DNA from 3 places in the Pseudoalteromonas sp. NSLLW218 genome. Region 1 is predicted to be linked to each of the others. Evidence: predicted binding sites of a transcription regulator. Region 1 holds the regulator's gene; each other region holds the start of a gene.
What was found. The regulator FliA, encoded in region 1, starts transcription of late flagellar genes. The targets are predictions, from matches to a motif close to CTAAAGNTNNNNNNNNNNNNGCCGATA.
Positions count from the first base shown of each region.

Region 2: a site for FliA is predicted at 3,654-3,680, ahead of pomA (flagellar motor protein PomA). Genes of this name have one in related genera too.
Region 3: a site for FliA is predicted at 4,068-4,094, ahead of I6E80_RS19820 (DUF5610 domain-containing protein). Genes of this name have one in related genera too.

Region 1 covers NZ_JADYWO010000007.1:269,101-274,668, forward strand. The annotation lists gene I6E80_RS12920 (protein phosphatase CheZ) at 1-497, opposite strand, end outside; gene cheY (chemotaxis response regulator CheY) at 515-898, opposite strand; gene I6E80_RS12930 (RNA polymerase sigma factor FliA) at 939-1,649, opposite strand; gene I6E80_RS12935 (MinD/ParA family protein) at 1,676-2,536, opposite strand; gene flhF (flagellar biosynthesis protein FlhF) at 2,529-4,013, opposite strand; gene flhA (flagellar biosynthesis protein FlhA) at 4,035-5,568, opposite strand, start outside.
Region 2 covers NZ_JADYWO010000013.1:3,909-9,476, forward strand. The annotation lists gene I6E80_RS17410 (DNA topoisomerase III) at 1-1,139, opposite strand, end outside; gene I6E80_RS17415 (hypothetical protein) at 1,185-1,691, opposite strand; gene I6E80_RS17420 (flagellar motor protein MotB) at 1,904-2,824, opposite strand; gene pomA (flagellar motor protein PomA) at 2,827-3,594, opposite strand; gene I6E80_RS17430 (exodeoxyribonuclease VII small subunit) at 3,916-4,158, shown strand; gene ispA ((2E,6E)-farnesyl diphosphate synthase) at 4,161-5,048, shown strand; gene dxs (1-deoxy-D-xylulose-5-phosphate synthase) at 5,155-5,568, shown strand, end outside.
Region 3 covers NZ_JADYWO010000019.1:1,400-6,967, reverse strand. The annotation lists gene ccoG (cytochrome c oxidase accessory protein CcoG) at 1-425, shown strand, start outside; gene I6E80_RS19840 (serine/threonine protein kinase) at 512-1,486, shown strand; gene I6E80_RS19835 (thiol:disulfide interchange protein DsbA/DsbL) at 1,519-2,142, shown strand; gene I6E80_RS19830 (thiol:disulfide interchange protein DsbA/DsbL) at 2,159-2,797, shown strand; gene trmA (tRNA (uridine(54)-C5)-methyltransferase TrmA) at 2,864-3,961, opposite strand; gene I6E80_RS19820 (DUF5610 domain-containing protein) at 4,124-5,263, shown strand; gene murI (glutamate racemase) at 5,329-5,568, shown strand, end outside.

The DNA.
Region 1 (5,568 bases):
GCCATTAGTACATTTGTCATTAAGCTTTGAAGCTCATCAGTTTTGTGATGAGAGCTATTCATAAACTTATCGATACTATGGCAAAGTTGTTTAAACTCACCAAGCTCAATCTCGCGACTCATTAAACGATCCCATGTCGGTTTGATATGAGATATTTCATCTGCCAGTTGTTGAGCTATAGGTAAACTAGCCTCAACAGCATCCATTGTTTTATTAGCCGCATTCTCTGTCATTTCTATGACATAATTAAGCCGCTTTTTAGCATCTGGAATAGCATCAGTCGTTATATTAGTTAAGCGAGTATCAAGCTCAAAGCTTTTAAGTGCTTCGTGCAGTTGACGAGTCAACTTCCCAACTTCAGCAAATAATTTAGACTGCTCTTGTGAAGCGGTCTCTAAAATCAACTCATTTGCTTTATCTTGCTCATCGTTTTCTAAAAAAATGACGAGTTGACGAGCTTGTTCTAACGTTATTTGAGGCGCAGCTGGTGCTGACATAAGCCTCTCCCCCATCATTAGCCTAAGCGTTCAAATACTTTTTCTAATTTAGTTTTTAATGTTCCAGCCGTAAACGGCTTAACAATATAACCATTAACGCCAGCTTGCGCTGCAGCTATTATTTGTTCTTTTTTAGCTTCTGCCGTTACCATCAATACAGGGATATGTTTTAACTTATCATCTGCACGAATTGCTCTTAAAAGGTCAATGCCTTGCATTCCAGGCATATTCCAATCTGTAACCACAAAATCAAATACTTGATTTTGTAACATAGGCAAAGCTGTAGACCCGTCATCAGCTTCTTGAACGTTAGTGAAACCTAAGTCACGTAATAGGTTTTTTATAATTCGTCTCATCGTTGAAAAATCATCAACTACAAGAATTTTCATGTTTTTATCCAAAACATCCCCCAGTGAGGTATTAACCTTAGTTTACTTACTACTAGTTTATCCAGTCATTGATTTTAGCTTTAAGCTTAATCATCGCCTGACCATGTATCTGACTTACACGCGATTCGCTTACATCGAGTATATGTCCTATTTCTTTTAAATTCATTTCATCGTTATAGTACAAAGAAAGCACCATTGCATCACGCTCTGGTAATGACTTTATCGCGCTTAGCAAAGACTCATTAAACCGGTCATTTTTAACATTATTAAAAGGTTTGTCTAGCGCTAAATCTTGGCCTACGGGAGTAATAACATCCTCATCGACACCAAGGTCTTCTATGCCTAATACTTTACTGGTATTAACATCATTTAAAATATGATGGTACTCATTGAGCGAAATTTCAAGTTTTTCAGCAACTTCTGTATCTGTTGGTTCGCGGTTCAGACTACTTTCGAGCCCAGTAATTGCTTCTGCAACTTGTCGGCTTTTACGGTGTACTGAACGAGGAGCCCAATCACCACGGCGCATTTCATCAAGCATAGCACCGCGAATACGAATACCAGCAAAGGTCTCAAAGCTTGCACCTTTTGTTGCATCAAAGTTTTTTGAAGCTTCTATTAAACCTATCATTCCTGATTGAATTAAATCATCAAGCTGAACGCTAGGTGGTAATCGAGCAATTAGATGACATGCCACTTTTTTTACAAGTGATGCATGTTTCTCAACAATCACATTTAAGTTTTGTGTTGATTGATATCCCATAGCTCTATTCACCAGTGTTGTCATAATTAGCCGTTTACTAGTTTCTCAATGAAAAACTCTAAATGCCCAGATGGTTGATTTGGTATTGGCCATTTAACTGCTTTTGTTGCCAGTGTTTTAAACGCAAGAGCGGCTGGCGAATTTGGAAAGAGTTCTACGATTACTTTTTGACGACGTGTTGCTTTGCGCATATTTTCGTCATAAGGAACCGTTGCGACTAGCTCCATTGATACATCTAAAAAGCGATCTGTTACTTTAGAAAGCTTTGCAAATAATTCGGTGCCTTCACGCATACTGCGGACCATATTGGCGACAATTTTAAACTTATAAACACCGTGCTCACGGCTTAATACTTTAATAAGTGCGTAAGCATCCGTTATTGATGTTGGTTCATCGCACACGACAACCATTACATCTTGTGCCGCGCGAGAAAAGCTCAGTACCATGTCTGAAATACCTGCGGCGGTATCTACAATTAAAATATCAAATTCGGTATTTAATTCGCTAAACGCACGAATTAGTCCAGCATGCTCAGATGGCGATAACTCCACCATACTTTGCGAACCAGACGTAGCGGGTACAATTTTAATACCTGCTGGGCCTTCAACTAAAATTTCGTCAAGCTCACATTCACCAGACAAAACGTGTGATAAATTACGCTCTACACGTAAACCAAGCATTACATCACAGTTTGCTAAACCTAAGTCAGCATCCAGCACTAATACTCTGTTACCTTGTTGCCCTAGTGCAATAGCTGTATTTAGAGAAACATTTGTTTTCCCTACTCCACCCTTACCACCGGTTACAGCGATAACTTTTACGCCGTTGTTATTGTTTTGACTCATCTTGCGCAGGCCGCTTGCTTGATCTAATACTGTGTTAATCATACATCCCTACTGTACTTGGCGCCACTGCTTGGTGCCTTGAATGTTGTGCTTTTATTCTTTTTAAATACAATTGCTCAGCCTTTTTCACTAGTTTTTCAGCATTTGCAACACGAATATCTTCTGGTACTCGTTGACCGTTAGTAAGATACCCTATTGGAAGACGATTTTGAATCGCAATACTAATAATCTCACCCAAACTCAAAGATTCATCTAACTTAGTGAAAATACAACCACTTAACTGTACTTTTTTAAAGTGGCGTACTGTTTCTTGTAATACATTAATTTGTGCTGTCGCGCTTAGTACTAGGTAGCTGCGAATATCCACACGTTGGTTGCGCATTAACGTGTTTAACTGCTCAGTTAAACGTAAATCTCGTTGGCTCATACCTGCTGTATCAATTAATACTAGACGTTTATTTCGTAAATGATATAAAACTTCAGCTAATTCATTAGCATCTTTAACTTGCTTTACACCACAACCAATAATACGGCCATATGTTGCAAGTTGCTCATAGGCTCCAATTCTGTACGTATCAGTGGTTATTAACGCCACTTTATCAGCGCCATATTTTTGTGCGCCTAACGCTGCAAGCTTAGCCACAGTTGTTGTTTTGCCTACACCGGTCGGACCCACTAATGCATATACACCACCTTGGCGAAGTATTTCATTATTGGTTGTTTGCATTTGATCTTCGACCATCGTTAACAATGCTTTCCAGCCTTGTTGACGAGACACATCATCAGGTACAAAACATGCCATTTGTTGTGCTACTTCTTTATCAATGCCCATACCGACTAAACGATCAACCATGCAAGCACGTGTTGGATCGCGACGCGCCATATCTTGCTGCATTAAACCCGATACTTGATGCTCTAATAACTGACGAATTGCGTTCATTTCTTCACGCATTGTTGTCATTTCTTCGCTTTCATTATTAGGTTTTTGCTGGCGAGCAGTTACTGGGCTGTCTAAATCATCAAAGTCGCTGTCTAAATCGTCAAAACCTAAGCTATCGGCTTGCGTATGAGGACGTGCAGGGGCTACATCATCACGTGCAAACATATTATTAGTAGGGCGCGCTTTAGCTACAGGTTCCTGGTAGTTATCTGTAGTATCAATACCTGATTGAGAAAACATTGACGCAAGCTCTGGGGAGCGAGGACGCGGTGATTGACGCTCTAATAAGGCTTGTAAGCTATCTGCTACTTTTGCTTGAGGTTCAGGTTTGGCACGCTGAGGTTCTGATTTTACAAAGTTGTGCATACTTTGCTGTGGCGCTTGAGCACGCGGCTCTGCATTGCCTTGTGGTTGCGCTGTTGCTTTAGGGGCTGCTTTGTCATAATCAACTGCCGCTACAATTTCTACACCGTTAGCCAGCTTTTTATTTGACATAATAACCGCATCAACACCTAACTCATCTTTAACTTCTTTAAGTGCTGTGCGCATATCTTTAGCAAAAAAACGTTTAATTTTCATGATTCAACCCCTTTTAAAATCTTATTGTTGGCCTACTGAGCTAACAATCTTGATCTGTCTTTCGTCTGGTACCTCTTGATAAGACATCACTCTCAATCCTGGAATGGTGTACTTAACAAAACGAGATAACACAGTGCGTAACATTCCTGACGTTAGCAATATAGAAGGTTCACCGGCCATTTCTTGATTTTGATGAGCTTGTGTCAATGACACTTGAAGTCGCTCTGCAAGTCCTGGCTCAATACCGGCACCTTCATCGCCTGCATTTTGTAATGACTGATGCAACATCTGTTCCAACTCAGGTGCCAAGGTTATGACAGGGATTTCTGATGACATACCAACCGCATCTTGAACAATTAATCTACGCAGAGAAATACGCACTGCAGCCGTTAATACGTCAGGGTCTTGGCTACGCGGGCCATACTCAACTAGGGTTTGAACAATTGAGCGCATATCGCGAATAGCAACGCCTTCATTCAATAAATTTTGCAGTACTTTTACAATTGCAGTTAATGGCAACACATCTGGTACTAGTCCTTCAACTAAGCGAGGGTGGCTTTTAGCAAGCATATCAAGCAGGTTCTGAACTTCTTCGTGCCCTAGTAGTAACGCCGCACTGTTAGTTAATAACTGGCTGATATGAGTGGCAACTACCGTGGCTGAATCTACAACGGTGTAACCTAGTGATTGAGCTTCATCTTTTTGATCTGGTTTGATCCATACTGCATCAAGGCCAAATGCAGGGTCTTTAGTTTCAACGCCTTTAATTGGACCAAATACTTGCCCTGGATTAATCGCCAGCTCGTCGCCATGTTTAAGTTCGCTTTCACCTGTTGAAACACCCATTAGCGTTATTCTGTAAGCATTAGGGTCAAGCTCTAAATTGTCGCGAATGTGCACAGGTGGTACTAAAAAGCCAAGCTCTTGAGAAAGCTTTTTACGTACACCTTTAATACGATTAAGTAGCTCACCACCTTGAGATTGATCTACCAACGGAATTAATCTGTAACCTACTTCTAGGCCAATTACGTCAACCTGCTGAACGTCATCCCAGCCAAGTTCTTTTTGCTCTTGTTTATTGGCAATACCCGTTGCAGCGCTTCCACCACTGGCGGCTTCTTCAGCTTCTGCTGCAGCGGCTTTTAATTTACTTTGCTGCGTGTAGTAAGCTAAATAACCAAGTAACACACCTAAACTTAAAAAAGCAAAATGTGGCATACCAGGCACTAAGCCCATGATGATCAAAATACCTGAAGCAATGAAGAGAGATTTTTCGTTACCAAGTTGCTTCTTAAATTGGTCACCCATATTGAGCGACTCATTTTGGCGTGTTACAACAATCGCAGTACCAATTGAAAGTAGTAAAGAAGGGAGCTGAGCAACTAAGCCATCACCAATGGTAAGTAATGTGTATACTTCCATTGCATCGCCAAAACTCAAATTGTGCTGAATCATACCGACAAATAAACCACCAACAATGTTGATGATTAATATAACAATACCTGCAATAGCATCGCCTTTTACAAATTTACTCGCACCATCCATTGAACCGTAA
Region 2 (5,568 bases), on a different contig from region 1:
GCCACTTTTGAATCGTTAAAACATTTACTACGCTTTTTTACATCAGCCCCATTTACTAATTCACTACTTTGACCACCATTAGCAATTATTGCCTTAAAAATAGCGGATGCTTCTTGATGGTGATCTTTGGGTAAATAACGATTATCTGAACGCGGGTAAGTTATTAATTTATGTCGTTCATAAAGTATTTGGCAAATATCTAACACTTTTTGAGCAGGCATGCCAAATGCTTTAGCTGCATCTATTTGCAGAGCAGATAAATTATAAGGTAATGGAGCACTTTGCTTTTTTTGTTTTTGCTCAAGTGCCGTAAGCTCAGCATTTTGCTTTGTAATACGTGATGCAACATTTTCTGCAAGTGCTTTATTAAGTATTCGCCCTTCTTCATCTTGGTGTGGCTCACATGCTTTACTAGGGATCCACTTAGCAGCGAAAGGTTGATTATCTGGAGTAAGCAAATGCGCTAATACATCGTAAAAAGGCCTAGACACAAAGTGTGCTATTTCGTTATCTCTATTAACAACAAGACCTAGAATAGGGGTTTGTACTCGCCCTACCGAAAGTACATTACCAAACCCTGCTTTTTGCCCTGCTAACGTATATGCACGCGTTAAATTCATACCAAATAGCCAATCAGCACGGGAGCGCGCTAAGGCAGATACACTTAACGGAATAAAATCTCGATTAGAGCGCATAGTACCCAGTGATTTTTTTACTGCGGACAAATTTAAATCACTAATGAGTAAACGTTGCGTACTCTGCTTTTTAGCCTGACTTATTTTGGCTTCTTCTATTACTTGATCGACTAGTAGCTGGCCTTCACGGTCTGGATCGCCAGCGTGAATAAGTTGCGAGGCCTGTTTAATTAATTTTTTTAAAACAGTGAGCTGTTTGCGAGTTTTGGTTTTGGCTTTTAACTTCCACTGTTCAGGTATTATAGGTAAGTGTTCAAACTGCCATTTTTTAAAGCACTCATCATAGTCATCGGGTTCTGCTTGTTCTAGCAAATGCCCAATACACCACGATACACAATCGCCATTAGCGACTTCTATATAACCATCATGTTTTTTATGTGGTTTTGGTAAGGCATCAGCAATTGCTCTGCCTAGTGATGGTTTTTCTGCAATGTAGAGTTTCATGGGAGTCGCTCACTCACTGTTTATATAAACAGTAGTTTAGCACAGCTATTTTGAAGGTGGGGAGTTTTCTATTTTTGACCTTACACTACCTTGCTTAGTGAAAAGGATAATTAAAGGTAAATAGCATACAACCACCGTGGCAATATTGATAAATGGCATTAGGGTCTGATAAATAACGGTACTGTAAGCTAAATCCCACAAATGGCGATCAACTAATCGGAATAGTTGTAATATAGGTGCGCCAATAACAACTAGTTGCCCAATAACACATTGCCATAAATAAACTTTATCCTTTATACCCCAGTAAGCTATGAGTGCCATCCAAATAATATCTGTGATCGCCCAAACTAAATAACGATAAATATAAATGTCATCAAACGCTCGTAGGCTTGAAGCAGTTAGGTTACCAAAGAGGAAAAAAGCTGCGGTAAGTAATACAAATCGAAAGGCTAGGCGATCTTTAAATACAAAAAATATAAAAATAGCCGGACTTAGCATTAAAACCCAGCTTTTGCTTAAAATACTAACAATATATAAAAACCATTCAGGCAAAATACTCTGCCCTATTTTGTTTTTTTATCGTCATCAGTACCATCACCATTACCCGGCATGTCGCAATATTTATTGATTATTTTCACAGGCACTCCATTACATATGTTAAGGAAATGTACTGTAAGCTAAAATGATGAAATTGCCAAGATACTTAAGGCAATTAAGTACCTTAAATTAAAACAAACATAGTGAAATATAACACAAGCAATAACTTAGCGCACATCAATAGGAGCAGACTCTTTAGCCTTACCTTGCAGGATTGATATTTCTACCCGACGGTTTCTTCGGCGATCTTCATTTGAATCGTTTGGAACAAGTGGACGAGTATCAGCGCGCCCTACTACCATCATCCGATTTTTATCAAACCCTTGCACTGTTTGCAGTTCGCTTGCTACTGCTACAGCACGCTTTGACGATAAGTCCCAATTATTAATATATAACTCATTTGAAACCTGAAAATCGTCGGTATGTCCCGAAACAGTAATTTCACCAGGTACATCCTTTAACAGCACACCAATATCTTGAATAATAGGTTTAAACTTAGGTTGTAAAAACGCACTCCCTGAGGGAAATGAACCATTTTCACGAATACGAATAATAATTTGCTGCCCTAAAGATTCAAGCTCTATTGCACCATCTATAATTTGCTTTTCAAGCTGCTGCGCTATTTTTTTAACAAGCTCGTTAGTTTGTTCCTGATCGGCAGCTGAAGTTGCTTGCTCTGACGATTGTTCTTGCGATGTGCTACGAGATTCCCCCCCTCGTTTATCTCCTCGCTGCTCTTGCCTACCACCAGCGGAGCTTTCATCACCTGCTTGAAATTCAAGCATTTGCTGGGTCATTTCTACAGTTTGTTGCTGAATGGTTTCTATTGGGGTTGGTTCTGGTTTACCTGGAGTAAACTCCATGGCAATAACAGAGGTACCTTTGGGGATATCTTTTACTTCAATTTTATTCTGTACACCAAAAGCAAACTTCATTGAGCCTGCTATTTGTTTAAATTTAAGTACATCCATTTCTGAAAACGCAAGCAAGAGTACAAAGAAGCACATTAATAATGACATTAAATCGGCAAAAGTTCCCATCCATGCAGGTAAGCCTGGTGGTGGACATTTGCACTCTTGATCAGACATAGTTACTCCTCGGTATCTACTTTGCGCTTAGATTCAGCTAAGTAATTTTTCAAAATACCTTCGATTACTTTTGGATTTTGACCATCTTGAATACCTAAAATAGCATCTAAAATTAAACGTTGATTCATAGCTTCTTCGTCTTTACGCAGTTCAAGTTTTACCTGAATTGGGATTGCTACAACATTAGCTAAAAACGCGCCATATAAAGTTGTTAATAGTGCTACCGCCATTGCCGGGCCAATTGCTTTTGGGTCATCCATGTTAGATAACATTGCAACTAAGCCAATTAGGGTGCCAATCATTCCCATTGCTGGTGCTATATCGGCTAATGACTTAAATAAACCTGCGCCCATTTCATGGCGAGTCGTGGTTAGAGAAATATCTTTTTGAAGTGTAGCGCGAACTACATCTGCATCATGTCCGTCAACAAGCATGTCGACGCCTTTGCGCATAAATGGATTTGGGATTTCAGCTTCTTCGAGTGCTAAAAAGCCTCCTTTACGAGCTGAATCAGCAAGCTCTACAGCTTTTTCAATAAGTTCTTCTGGCGTTTCAATTTTAAACATAAACGCTTTAGCAACAACTTTACCTATCCCCAAAAATTGCGACATGGTGAAGTTTGATAAAACAATAAAGAGCGAACCACCAAATACAATTACACTTGAAGGGGCATCGGCAAACATAGCCATTTCGCCGCTACTACTCATAAACATAGACATGACAATTAAGCCAATTGCGCCTAGGATCCCAATTATGGTTGCTAAATCCACATATCCTCCAGAAGTTTCATGCTTAATGGCCTTATCATAAACTTTTATTATTAACTGCTTATCGGCAACATATTGAATTGCTTAAGCCATTTTTATAAATAAACATAAAAAGCAGCCTTTAGCACTATCTTAGATCAAGTTATAGAGGCTACCTAATTATCAATTGATTTATTAAATCAACAGACCGCTATTAAGGCTTTATTAATGCACTTGAAATATAATTTAACGTGATAAAGGTAAAAAACCAATATCATCCTTTGACCTAGTTTAGCATTCCCCCTAAAATTGACCCCTAAATTTATTATGTAAGCTGAAATAAAGATGGCGACTAAAAAACCTGAAAACTTAAGTTTCGAACAAGCACTAGAAGAATTATCTACAATCGTTAGTGACATGGAACAAGGTGACTTATCGCTTGAGCAATCGTTAAAGCAATTTGAGCGTGGAATTGCATTAGCAAGTGCTTCATCAGGGAAATTACAGCAAGCAGAGCAAAAAGTATCAATTTTGATGGGGAATGGCGAAAAGTCAGTACTTACAAATTTTGATAGTGATATGGAATAGCTGTGAGCATAAAAAATCATATTGAACGTGCTCAAAAAGATGTAGTAGCAACTTTACAACTGCATTTTAAACAGCCTCTCGATACAGAAGAAACTGTAAAGAACGCCACCCAGTATGGATTATTTAATGGGGGTAAAAGATTACGTCCATTTTTAGTTTATGCCACAGGTAAAATGCTAGGCGCAAACCAACAAGACTTAAACGTACTTGCTGCTGCAATTGAGTGCATTCATAGCTATTCGTTAGTTCATGACGACTTACCTGCAATGGACGATGACGATTTACGTCGCGGACGCCCTACTTGTCACATAGAATTTGGCGAGGCAAACGCAATTTTAGCCGGTGATGCTCTACAAACTCTTGCCTTTGAGCTTATTGCAAATCACAAATTTGAATGCTCATCACAAACACAAGTAAAAATGATTGCACAATTAGCCCAAGCATCAGGTCTACAAGGTATGGTTGGCGGACAAGGCCTCGATATAGCTGCTACGGATAAAGTAATTACCGTACAAGAGCTTGAGCGAATACATAAACTAAAAACTGGGGCTCTAATTAATTGCGCAATTACACTTGGTGCACTGTGCAGTGAAAAGGCAGATCAACAAACCTTAGAAAACTTAAGTGTTTTTGGGTATGCTATAGGGCTAGCATTTCAAGTACACGACGACATTTTAGATGTTGAAGGCGATACGGTTACTTTAGGTAAGCCGCAAGGCTCCGATATTGCCGCGAATAAAGCGACATATCCGGCGTTATTAGGTATGCTAGGCGCTAAAGTAAAGGCGCAGAATTTAATACAACAAGCCCATGAAGCGTTGGCAAATATAGATGCTGACACAACACTTCTTGCGTCGCTAGCAAATTATCTAATTGAGCGTGACCACTAATTTTTGCTCATACGTATTGCAATTAGCACTGACATTATTACCCAACATTAATTATTCGTAATAGCTTTGAATCAAATTAATGTTAGCGAAGGATATAAATAAAACCATGACACTTGATAGTAGCAAGTATCCATTACTTAATTTGGTTGACGAGCCAGCCCAATTGCGCGACTTAGCGCAAGACAAACTCCCTGCATTTAGCAATGAGCTGCGCGATTATTTACTCAACTCAGTATCGCAAAGTAGCGGTCATCTAGCTTCTGGTTTAGGGACGGTTGAACTAACCGTTGCGCTGCATTATGTTTATAACACTCCAGATGATCGCCTAGTTTGGGATGTGGGTCATCAAGCTTATCCGCATAAAATCCTTACTGGTCGTCGCGACCAAATGCACACTATTCGCCAAAAAGACGGTTTGCACCCTTTTCCTTTTCGTGATGAAAGCCAATACGATACGTTTAGCGTAGGCCATTCGAGCACCTCTATTTCAGCTGCTTTAGGTATGTCTATTGCCGCACAA
Region 3 (5,568 bases), on a different contig from region 1:
AAACGAATCCACTACGAGCTAAAATCATTGGTTACACGGTCATACTTGTTGTGCTTACGGGAGCACTTGTAGCTAATATAGCACTGCGTAAAACAATGGACTTTGATATCATTCGTGATCGAAACCAATTATATCGTGTCGATTTTGATGGTTTAGTAGAGAACACCTACACATTAAAGGTAATTAACAAGGCACAGTACGAGCAAACTTTTAATATTAAAGTACAAGGGTTAGATAACTTTAATTATATTGGTAAGCAGTCATTTACTGTGCAGGCAGGGGAATCTCATAACGTGCCATTGTCGCTTGTAATGGACCCTTATGATTTGAATGCGCCGATGACAGAGTTTAACTTTGTGCTTTCACCGGTAGATGAGCCGGATGAGACAATATCGCAGTCGAGTAACTTTTTTAAAGCGCGATAATCACAACCTACCTTAAATAGGTGAGTTGATATAGCAATTAACAAAAGCGGGTATATAACCCGCTTTTTATTTTATATAAGAAGAGTATGAGTAAATTTAGTTTTATTGACTTAACACCTGACCTAATACTCGATGCAATAGAAAGCGTAGGTGTGTACGCCGAATCTGGTTTGTTGGCACTCAATAGCTATGAAAACAGAGTGTACCAATTTAAAGCCGATGATGGTCTGCGTTACGTAGTGAAGTTTTATCGCCCAGAGCGCTGGAGTAAAGAGCAAATTCAAGAAGAGCATGACTTTGCATTTGAACTGGCTGAAGCGGAAGTACCTGTTGTTGCCCCTATTTTATATAATGGGCAAAGCTTGTTTGAACACGAAGGTTATTTGTTTGTGTTGTTTCCAAGTGTAGGTGGGCGTTTATTTGAGGTTGATAACTTAGATCAGCTTGATGTAATGGGGCGTTTAATTGGCCGTATGCACCAAGTGGCTAAAACAAAACCTTTTACTTACAGGCCAACAGTTACCTGTGATGAATATTTGCATACAGCCAAAGTTCATCTTCAAAAAAGTAATTTAGTGCCTATGGGAATAAATACCGCCTTTTACACTATTTTAGATTTAGTGATAGAGCAGGCGCAAAAACAGTATAAAGATGTACAAAGTATTCGCTTACATGGTGACTGTCACGTTGGCAATATTTTGTGGGCAGGGGATGCGCTCATGTTTGTAGATTTAGATGATAGTCGCCAAGGTCCTGCAATCCAAGATCTATGGATGATGCTCAGTGGCGATAGAGCGACGCAACTGTTACAGTTAGATACCCTTGTGAATGCGTATGAAGAGTTTTGTGATTTTGATCACTCTCAACTCAAATTAATTGAACCGCTGCGAGCGATGCGTATTATCCATTATATGGGATGGGTAGCTAAACGATGGAGCGATCCTGCCTTTGTGCGGAACTTTACATGGTTTGCTGATGACAAATACTGGGAGCAACAAATTTTAGCATTGAAGGAGCAACTTGCAGCACTGCAAGAAGCACCGTTAAAGTTATTGCCGTAATCTTTTATTTAAAACAAGTACACGAGATATACATGCTTAAAAAATTAAAACTGAGTTTATTACTTTTATGTTTACCATTTGCAGCACTTGCTGCACAGTTTGAAGTTGATAATCAATACACTGTTATTGATGTAGACAAAAGTACATCGCCACAAGTAACCGAGTTTTTCTCATTTTACTGTCCACATTGTTTTAAGTTTGAACCCGTAGCAAAAGCAATTGAACAAGGCCTACCAGAAGGTGCTGAGTTTATTAAAAACCACGTGAACTTTTTAGGTGGCGTGTCACCACAAGCACAAAGTAATTTAAGCTTTGCCTACTTAATTGCTAAGCAGCATGGTCAGGCGCAGAGTATTAGCGATCAAATTTTTAAAAGTATTCATGTTCAGCGTGCTCCTTTAACTGAAATGAAAGACGTTAAAAAATTACTTGAAGTAAACGGTATTGATAGCGCAACGTTTGATCAAGAAATTGCAAGCATGCCAGTTATTTCGGCTGAGCAAGCAATGCAAAACAAACAAAATAAATATTCAAAATTAGGCGCACTTACAGGTGTACCTACTTTTATTGTTAACGATAAATATAAAATAAACCTCAATACCATCAAAAACCAAAAAGAACTTGATGAGTTAGTAGCGTTTTTATTAGCACTATAAATTTCGGAGCATAATAATGATTAAATTAGTTAAAGCAGGTTTGCTTGCAGTACTACTTCCTATGGCGGCAACAAGCTTTGCAGCAACGTACGAAGAGGGCGTGCATTACGATGTGGTTTCTGAGCGAGCAACTAAAAAGCCAGAAATTAAAGAGTTTTTCTCATTTTACTGCCCTGCATGTAATAACATGGAAGCATTAATTGGTGAATTTAAGCCTAAGCTTGATAAAAACGTTAAATTTAAAAAGAGCCATGTTGATTTTGTAGGTGTACGTGACCCTGAAAATCAACAGATGATGAGCCAGGCACTTGCTACTGCAGAAGTGCTTCCGCAAAAAGATAAAATTGTCTCTGCAATCTTTAATCATATCCATACCAAGCGCGCTAAATTTAATGAGCTTGCAGATGTAAAAGATATATTTGTAGCACAGGGCGTTGATGGCGATAAGTTTGATAAACTTTTCAAAAGCTTCTCGGTACGTACGCTGAGCTCTAAAATGAAACGCGATCAGGACTACTTCAAAGAAAAAGGCGCACTACGTGGCGTACCTACATTTATTGTAAATGGTAAGTATAAATTAAACCTAGGTCGTGAGTCGGGTATTACTGAGCCAGAAGACATTGGTAAACTGATTAATTATTTAGCTAGCAAATAAATTTAGCTAAAACTAAAAAAGCTCCTCAGGGAGCTTTTTTTTATGGGCAACGTTTACTGAGCGTATTTATTTACGCTGTAAGAAAACACCCGACTCAATGTGATGCGTATAAGGGAACTGATCAAATATAGCAAAGCGCTTAACGTTGTGCGTACGTGTTAAGTGATCAAGGTCACGCTCAAGGGTTTCTGGATTACACGATATATAAATTATGCTTTCGTAGTTAGCCACTAAGTCACACGTTAATTCATCCATGCCTGCGCGCGGTGGATCAACTAATATGGTTTGGCAGTCATAGCTTTTAAGATCAATACCGTCTAAACGAGAAAAAGTACGTTCGCCATTCATTGCTTGAGTAAACTCTTCACTAGACATACGAATAATATCTAAGTTCTCTACGTTATTTTTAGCAATATTGTATTGAGCAGAATGAACAGATGATTTTGATATTTCCGTCGCTAATACTTTATTAAAAGAGCCTGCTAGCGCAATAGAAAAGTTTCCGTTACCGCAATAAAGTTCTAATAAATCATTTTTAAGTGGCTTACATAAATCTTGTGCCCACTCCAACATATTAATATTTACTTTTGCATTAGGCTGAGTAAAGCTATTTTCTACTTGTTGATAAATAAGCTCTTGACCATTAACTGTTAAACGCTCAGTTACAAAGTCATCACCCAGCACTTCTTTTTGTTTGCGAGCGCGGCCTATAAAGTCAATTTTGTATTTACTGCTTAGTTTTTCTTTAAGCGCTTTAATTTCACTTAACCATTCATCATCAAGTGGTTTGTGATAAAGCAAGCTTACTAAAATTTCACCGCTTAGCGTTGATAGGTAATCGATTTGAAATAACTTACGACGTAATATTTCACAAGGCTTAAGATGCTCAATCATCACCTGCATTATTTCACCTACTAGAGGCGCTGCGGGATCAAATGTATCAACACGGATTTTTTCTTTTGTTTGTTGATCAAACATAATGTGAAACAGATCGTCACCATCGTGCCATACTCTAAATTCAGCACGTTGGCGGTAGTTAGTTGGCTCTGAGCTAAATACTTCTAATTGCTCCACACCAAAACGTTGGAACTGTGCACTAATACGCTGCTCTTTTTCACTTAACTGCGCTTGGTACTGTGTGGTATCTATTTTAATAACTGCCATTAACGCTACTACCTTATCTAAGATCTGTTTATCGGCGCTATTGTAGGGAGCGCTGCGTATTTGTCTAGTTTTGGCTAGCATTTATGCTGTTTTATTGAACATTGTACTTTAGTTTTTAGTGTTATAGCCGATAATAAACTACGCACGCTTAGGAGACGAATCATGAAAATAGGTAATTATGGCTTTACGCCAAACAACAACATCAATAAATTCAACAATAAAGCTGATATACAGCAACCTACAATTACGTCTCCTCAGGATAGCTATCAACAACGAGGTCGAGAGTTGGCCGCAAAGGTGCTTGGCGATAAAATGGCTGAGCAGCTTGGATTACCTATCGCAGAAAAAAAAGCAGATAAACCACTATTTGATTTTGATGAAATAGTAAAAAACGTACTCGATTTTGTAAGTAGTGCTGTTAATAAAGCAAAAGCTAACGGCGCTGATGACGAAAAGCTCAAAGATATGTTAGGCGACGCGCGCAAAGGAGTCCAAATAGGGATCGATGACGCGGTTGATGAGCTCAAAGGAACTGGCGTATTTAATGACGACATGGAAGAGGGCATTAATAAATCTAAAGAGGGTATTTACAATGGGCTTGATGAGTTTGAAGAGTCATTATTTAACCCACAACCTGCCAGCGTAAATATAAGCCAGGCTCAATATGTCAGTATGACGAGTAATGCAGAGTATAAATTTACCACCGCAGAAGGTGATGAGGTAAGTATCAGCTTTGCAGATGCATTTGAATCTCAATCGGCAAGCGGCTATCAGCAAAACAGTAATAGCGAGTCGTTTGCAAGCTCATCATCGCAATCTCGACAGGTATCATTTTCGATGTCGGTTAATGGTGACTTAAACGAGCAAGAGCAAGAAGCTATTAATGCGATGATGGAAGATTTACAAGATTTAAGTAAAACATTTTTTGGTGGTGACCTGGATGAAGCATTTGAACAAGCTCAAGAGCTGAGTTTAGACAGTGACCAGCTGGTGGCTTTTTCTATGGATTTACGCCAAACAAAAACAATAGCCACAGTTAAAAGCTATGAAGAATATAAACCAGCACCAGAAAAACAAGTATCAGAGGGCTTAGCTCCCTTTAATGATGACCTTAAAAATGCTTTTGAAAAAGCGGGCGAACTTGGATTACAAAATCAACTAGCTGGCATTCTACAGTGGTTAAATCAAGATCAGGAACAAATAGATAAGTTAGTAGATTACACAAAGTCTATGTTCGAAAACCTTAATCAGTTAAATTCAGCAGCCGACGATCTTGCTGATTTAGAAACCACGCAAAGTTAAACTACTTTCTTTTATAAATACCTCATGGCAAACTGCCGTTCTTAAAGTAAAGTGGGAACAGTAGTTTGTCAGCGCATATAATGGTCTTTGATTCAGGTATTGGTGGAACTACTGTACTTGAGCATATAAAGCACAGTATCCCAAATGCTCAGTACAGTTATTTTATGGATAATGCTTTACTACCTTATGGTGCTCAATCCCAGCAGACAATCATTAACCGATTATGCTCACTTATTCATTTCATCAAAGCTAATACGCTTAGCGTTGATTTAATTGTAATAGCGTGTAATACCGCTTCTACATCT